DNA from 2 places in the Paraburkholderia sp. SOS3 genome. Region 1 is predicted to be linked to the other one. Evidence: predicted binding sites of a transcription regulator. Region 1 holds the regulator's gene; the other holds the start of a gene.
What was found. The regulator LexA, encoded in region 1, represses DNA repair genes until DNA is damaged. The targets are predictions, from matches to a motif close to ACTGTATNNNNATACAGT.
Positions count from the first base shown of each region.

Region 1 (3,418 bases):
CTGCGGCGAGTAAATCGAATCGAACACGCCGCCGTCGGCAAAGTGCGTCTTCTGCGCGTTCGTCCAGCCGCCGAACGTATCGTCGACCGTGTAGAGCTTAAGCTTCGGAAACTTTTCGGTCAGCGCCGCAGGCACCTTGTTCGAACGCGGACGGTAGAAGTTCTTTGCGGCGATCTCCTGCCCCTCTTCGCTGTACAGGAACTTCAGATACGCTTCGGCGAGTTTGCGCGTGCCATGGCGGTCCACGACCTTGTCGACCACCGCGACGGGCGGCTCCGCGAGAATGCTGACCGACGGCACCACGATCTCGAACTTGTCCGGTCCGAACTCCTTGATCGACAGGAACGCCTCGTTCTCCCATGCGATCAGCACGTCGCCGATACCGCGTTGCACGAAGCTCGTCGTCGCGCCGCGCGCGCCGGAATCGAGCACGCCCGCGTTCCTGTAGAGCTTCGACACGAACGCCTTCGCCGTCTGCTCGCTGCCGCCGGGCTGATGCAGCGCATACGCCCATGCAGCCAGATAGTTCCAGCGTGCGCCGCCCGACGTCTTCGGGTTCGGCGTCACGATCGCGATGCCCGGCTTCACCAGATCGTCCCAGTCCTTGATGTGTTTCGGGTTGCCCTTGCGCACGAGAAATACGATCGTCGACGTGTACGGCGAGGCGTTATCGGGCAAGCGCTTCTGCCAGTCTTTATCGACGAGACCCTTGTTCGCGAGCGCGTCGATGTCGTAGGCGAGCGCGAGCGTCACGACGTCGGCCTGCAACCCGTCGAGCACCGAGCGCGCCTGTGCACCCGAGCCGCCATGCGACTGCCTGAAGGTGATCGACTCGCCGGTCTGCGCCTTCCATTGCTTGCCGAATGCCGCATTGATGTCCTGGTACAGTTCGCGCGTCGGGTCGTACGACACATTGAGCAACGTCGTATCAGCATGCGCCTGTGCGGCCAGTCCGAGCACCGCAGCCGCACCGATGGCCAGAGAAGCGAAGAATTGCTTCGCGCGCACCGTCGAGCGCCATGTCGTCTCCCGCCGTGCCGCCATGTTTGGCGTCGACGTTTTCTTGCGCTCAGACGCGCTTTCTGCGAACCCCGTAGTGCGATCGTTCATTGATGTTTTCTCCGCTCGCCGCTGTTTCCCGATCCCGCGAATTGCTTACTCCGCCGGGCCTCATATCGATTTGAGGCCAGTCTATCCGCGGCGCTTCATCATTAAAAATAATGTTTCTTCATTTTTTAATACGCAAAAGTGGTAACGCCGGCCCGACACGGCGTTCGGACGGAAATTCCGAAGTGAAGAAAGATAGGGCTTGTCGACGAGGGGATCGGGAGCCGAACTTAAAGTAAAGCTTGAAAAGCGCCGGATACTGTATAAAAATACAGTCACCTGTTCATCCATACAGTGGCGCCATGACCAAACTCACCGCACGACAGCAGCAGGTTTTCGATCTGATCCGCCGCGCGATCGAGCGCACGGGCTTTCCGCCCACGCGCGCCGAGATCGCGGCCGAATTGGGCTTCAGTTCGGCCAACTCGGCGGAAGAGCATCTGCGGGCGCTCGCTCGCAAAGGCGTGATCGAACTCGCGGCCGGCGCGTCGCGCGGCATCCGGCTGCTGGCCGGACAAGACGACGCGCCTCATCAGTTCACGCTGCCGCATGCGGCGCTCATGCAGCTGTCGCTGCCGCTCGTCGGCCGCGTCGCAGCCGGCAGCCCGATCCTCGCGCAGGAGCACATCGCGCAGCACTATGCGTGCGACCCGGCGCTGTTCTCGAGCAAGCCCGATTACCTGTTGAAAGTGCGCGGCCTGTCGATGCGCGACGCGGGCATTCTCGACGGCGATCTGCTCGCGGTGCAAAAGCGCAGCGAAGCAAAAGACGGCCAGATCATCATTGCGCGCCTTGGCGACGACGTCACGGTCAAGCGCTTGAAGCGACGGCCGAACGGCATCGAACTGATCGCCGAAAACCCCGATTACGAAAACATCTTCGTCGAGGCCGGCAGCGCGGATTTCGCGCTCGAAGGCATCGCGGTCGGCCTGATCCGGCCAGGTGAATTCTGATTTCCCGCTGATTTAGCGCCGAGTGTTAGCGGATTTCCGTTCAGTTTCGGCTCGGTTTCAGCTCAGTTTCGCTCAGTTTCAGATACCGTCTGGAGAGATTCATGGAACGCCTTGCCCGCTTGCTGCCCTTCCGTCAGTTCGGCCGTCTGCGCCACCTGCGCAACCTCGTGCCATGCGCCGTGCTCGATGCGATGCATGTGCCGCGTACCGGCTCGCTGTTCGATTTCGAAGAGCATGAGCGGTCGATGGTCGAAGCCGACGCGTCGTTGCCGTCGTCGCTCCCCGCGTTTGCACGCGTCTCGCTGAACGCCGCGCTCAACGCCGAGCCCGCACGCCGCGCGCCGGTGCGCGTCTATCACGGGCCGTCGCGGCTCATCATGGTCGGCACCGTCGATGCCGTGTGCAGCATGATCGACCGCTGCATCGCCGAGGAGCACGCGCAAGCGGCGTGAGCGCGCCCGTTCATCGCGAACGTGCATATCGCGAAGGTGCATGTCTCGGCGCATGTCGCCAACGCGCATGTCGCCAACGCGCATGTCGAGAACGGCCGAGGCGCGATGAAGTACATAAGATTGCGGGATCGTTTCAGCGAGAATGGGGTCCACGGTAAACCACCCCATTCACCATGAAAGGAACGTTCCGCACGATGATGGTTCGCACAAGCTGCGCGCAACGCGCGATAAATGACCGCATCGGTGGCCACATGAATCACAAGATGACCGGCAGCGTCAGGCGGTCCGTGCTGGTCACGGTCGTTGTCATCGTTGTGCTGATCGCGCTGGCCTTCGCGTATGCATCGCCGTATATCGCACTCAACCGCCTGAAACGCGCAGCCGACGCGCGCGATGCGGCAACAGTCAACGAATACGTCGATTTCCCGGCGCTTCGCGAGAGTCTCAAGGAACAGCTCGGGGGCTTGCTAAGACGCAGAATCGGCGCGGAAAGTCACGGCAATCCGCTCGCCGCGCTGGGCGCCATGATCGGTGTCGCGTTGATCGGGCCGCTCGTCGACGCGTATGCGACGCCGGACGGCGTCGCCGCGCTGCTCAACGGAATGCCGCCACGCGGCGAACCGGGCGAGCGCCCGCCTGCGCCGCCGGACGCGTCGGCTTCGTCGTCCGATTCGTCGTCTGATTCGTCGTCAAACGGTGGCAACCCCGCTGCTGCGCGCTCTGCTCCACCCGTATCACCGGCACCGACAGCATCGGCCGCGAACGGCTCGAAGCCGCCTCAGCCTCCGCAAACCACAGCCGGATATCGCGGCGTCAACGAGTTCGTCGTCACGTATCGGCACGGTGTCGGCGACACGCGCTATGCCGCGATTTTCCATCGCGAAGGGCTTTTCACGTGGAAGCTTG
Region 1 is NZ_CP018811.1:2,883,224-2,886,641, forward strand. Features, by position in the region: gene BTO02_RS12875 (sulfate ABC transporter substrate-binding protein) at 1-1,044, opposite strand, end outside; gene lexA (transcriptional repressor LexA) at 1,410-2,060, shown strand; gene BTO02_RS34780 (hypothetical protein) at 2,162-2,512, shown strand; gene BTO02_RS12890 (DUF2939 domain-containing protein) at 2,764-3,418, shown strand, end outside.

Region 2 (3,418 bases), on a different replicon from region 1:
TAGAAACGCATTGCGCGCGATGCGGTGCGATGCCTCGCGTTCGGCCCACGCGACAAAGCGTTCGCATTGCTCCTCGAAGAACATGCGTAAAGCGGCCGCCGTATGACGCCCGGTCAACAGCGTCTCTTTCTGGCTCACGATATCGAAGTAGACGAGCGCGACGTCGAGCTCCGCGAGCGCGCGCGCTTCGCACAGCAAATGCCCGTAGATCAGTGCCTGTGCCCAATGCAGCGCGCGATGGTTTTCGCGCATACGCTCGAGGTCGCCGCGGTATGTCTTGATCTCTTCGAGCCTGTTGCGCGCGGCGTCGTAACCATCGGCGCGGCCTCGCACCGTAAGGCCGCGATAGACGCCGCTCAATGTGACTTCGGTTTCGTAACCGCTGTCGCGCCGGCCGGCGACGACCGTGTGCCCCGCCATGCCTTCGGCTGCGCTTGGCGCCGGCGTGAAGCGCAAGTCGAGATCGCCGCGCTTTGCGGTGAACTCGCACAGTGTGCGCACGGCAACCACGTAGTTCATGCGATCGCCTCCGGTGCACGCGCCATATTGTCATCGGATTCGCCGTCGACACTGTCGGCCCATCGCACGTCGAGCACGCGCACCGGAATGCCGTGTTGCACGCAATACGCAAGCCAACGGACCTGATTGTCCTGCAGCCGGTCGCCGGGCCCTTTCACTTCGATCAGTTCGTAACGCCTCTCACGCGGCCAGAAGCGGATCAGATCGGGCAAGCCTGAGCGATTCGCGCGGACGTCGCGCAAAAGCCGCGCGCAAAACAGCTTCAGATGCGCGGCCGGCAAGCAGTCGAGTGCGAGATCGAGCAACTCGCGCGTCATCAGTCCCCAGAACACGAACGGCGATTGGCGCCCTGCCTTGCTTTCGAAATGGCGCAGTATCGTCTCGCGATAGCGGTTACCCGTTTCGTCGTCGAGTTGCGCAAGACATGCATCGAACATCGCGGCGCGCTTTGTGTAGAAGTCCGGCGCATGCAGATCGGCGGGACCGCGTTGAAACGGGTGAAAAAACGCCCCCGGCAGCGCCGCGAACACCGGCTCCCAGCACAGCAACCCGCACAGCGAACTGATCAGCGCGTTTTCGACGTAGTACACCGGCGCATCCTGCTCGCGAAGATGATCGAGCACGACGTATTCGACCGAGGCCGCCTCGATGGGCCGCGCGAGTGTCAGCATGCTGCGCGGAACCGCATGTGCGTCAGCGGACACCGCGGCGCGCCTGTCACGCGAAGCTTGCGGCGCTGACCGAACCGATCGCGCCGACACGCCCGTCTGCCGCTGCAACCGCGGCAACATGCGCGCCACCCGCTGACTTTCTTCTTCGCTCTCCGGTAAGCTCGCGGCCTGCAACGCGAGCGTCAGCGCCTCCTGCACCCGGCCGGCCAGTTCGAGCGCGCGTATGCGCCGATGACGCGCGCCGGGCCATGCGCAACGCGCGTAAATAGCCGTTGCCGTATCCCATCGGCGATGACGTTCGGCGCAGTATCCGATGCGATAGAAAAGTTTTTCGCGCCGCATTGCAAGCCATGCGTTCTCGGTCGAGATCTCGTCGACTGCGCTCAGCAGTGCATCGAACAGCGTTTCGGTCGTTGGATCGTTGCCTGTCGCCGCGAGCGTTTCGAGTTCGCCAAGCGTGTCGCTGCACGCGTGCAATGCGAGATAGATATCGATATCGCCGCGCTTCTGAAATGCTCGCGACGACGCTGCAAATGCAACGGGCTCGTATTGATAGACGCCAAGATCGGCAAGCACGAACTCGGACCAGTCCTGCTGCAGATTGCCGAAAAACATCAGCCGCAAGCGTTCGCACAGCGGCGCGACACTGACCCGCAACACCTGCTCGTCGGCTTGCGCATGCCATTCGCTGTACGGGCGCGCATCGGCATGACTATCGCGCAGCAGCGCGAGCCATTCCTGCTTGCGCGCGGATTTCGCCCCGGCCAGTTCCCCGCGAAAACACGCAAGCAATTCGACGCGCGTCGATAGATCGAACAGTTCGTCGAGCGTCAGCAGCGCATTGGCGTCGACCCATCCCGCCGCGACGAGCGGCCTCGCTGCCGCGAGCGGACAGCCGATCTCGCGATAGACAAGCCGGCCTGTGCGAAAGAGCGTGCCTTTGCGCATCACCATGCGCGTAAGCAACGCGCGCGACGCTTCAGGCAGACGCGCGAAATCATCGAGAAATGCGCGCTCGGCATCGTCGAGCAAATCGGCGTAGCGTTCGGCGAGCCATGCAAGCGCGCGTTCGAAATTGCGCAGGTAATAGAGCGGATCCGGGGTGTCGTTCGGCACGGCGCTGGCGGTCAAAAAGCGGGAGAGCCTCGAGCAAATGGGCGAATCAGACGAACTGTATATTTATACAGCCATCATGGCAATGCGCACGATTCACCCGACCCGCGCTGCACGGAAACGCCAATGCGCCAGACGGTCGCGCTTTTCGTGAAATCGAAATACGGAGATTGCAGACTGGCCCAATCGCGATGGGCGGCCCATCTCTTGCAACCGGATTCTTGTCGGGTCTGGCCAAGTCGCTTCGCGATGTCGTCACATTCGGACCGTCACACTGCTACTGTCGCACGCACGACCTGATGGCGCGTTCTACGGTAGCCGTAAATCCGACACACCTATCCAACTGTTGAGTATCGACCGCGCGTGGCCTCGCGTAGGGTTCAACGGATCCTCAACCTGCAGGAACCGATATGACGTTCACTCACTCCCTTCGTCGCGGACTGACCCGGTATCACTCACGCGCAAGCAATGTCGTCGCGAACGCTTCGCGCTTTGCGAATGCTCGATACTGCACATCGCGCGTACCCATGCTGGCGTTTCTCGCGCTCGTTCTGTGCACGCCGTGCGCGGCAATGGACGTCGTGGTGACCCCCGCGGCAACGAATGCCCGCGAAAGCGGCCAGACGCCCGCACCGAATCCAGTCACACTCACTTCGCCCAACCTGGGCCTGCGCGACGCACTTTCCGTGCTCAACAGGAACAAGGGGTTCGCGGGAAGCAACATCGACAGCCTGAATTTCGTGCTTGCAGCGGGTACTTATCGTCTCAGCGCGCCGCTCGTCGTGTCTCCCGATCCGACGTGGAGCAGCACACCGATCACGATCACAGGCCCGACCAGTGGCCGCGCCATCATCACCGGCGGCAAGCTGCTGTCCGGCTTCACACCCGTCACCGATGCCGCGTCGCTCGCACGGCTACCGTCTGCCGCACGAGGCAACGTAGTCGTTGCAAGTCTCAGCAACAACGGCATCACGGATCTCGGCACGGAACAACGGCACGGCTATAACATCCCGATCACACCGGCTCCGCTCGAGATTTTTTTTCGCGATGCGCCGATGACCGTGGCGCGCTGGCCCAACACCGGCTTCGCCAAGATCCAGTCGTTGCCCGACGGG
Region 2 is NZ_CP018812.1:2,522,534-2,525,951, forward strand. Features, by position in the region: gene BTO02_RS31255 (helicase C-terminal domain-containing protein) at 1-519, opposite strand, end outside; gene BTO02_RS31260 (VRR-NUC domain-containing protein) at 516-2,306, opposite strand; gene BTO02_RS31265 (right-handed parallel beta-helix repeat-containing protein) at 2,831-3,418, shown strand, end outside.
Region 2: BTO02_RS31260 (VRR-NUC domain-containing protein) is a predicted target of LexA. The motif match lies at 2,361-2,378, and genes of this name have one in related genera.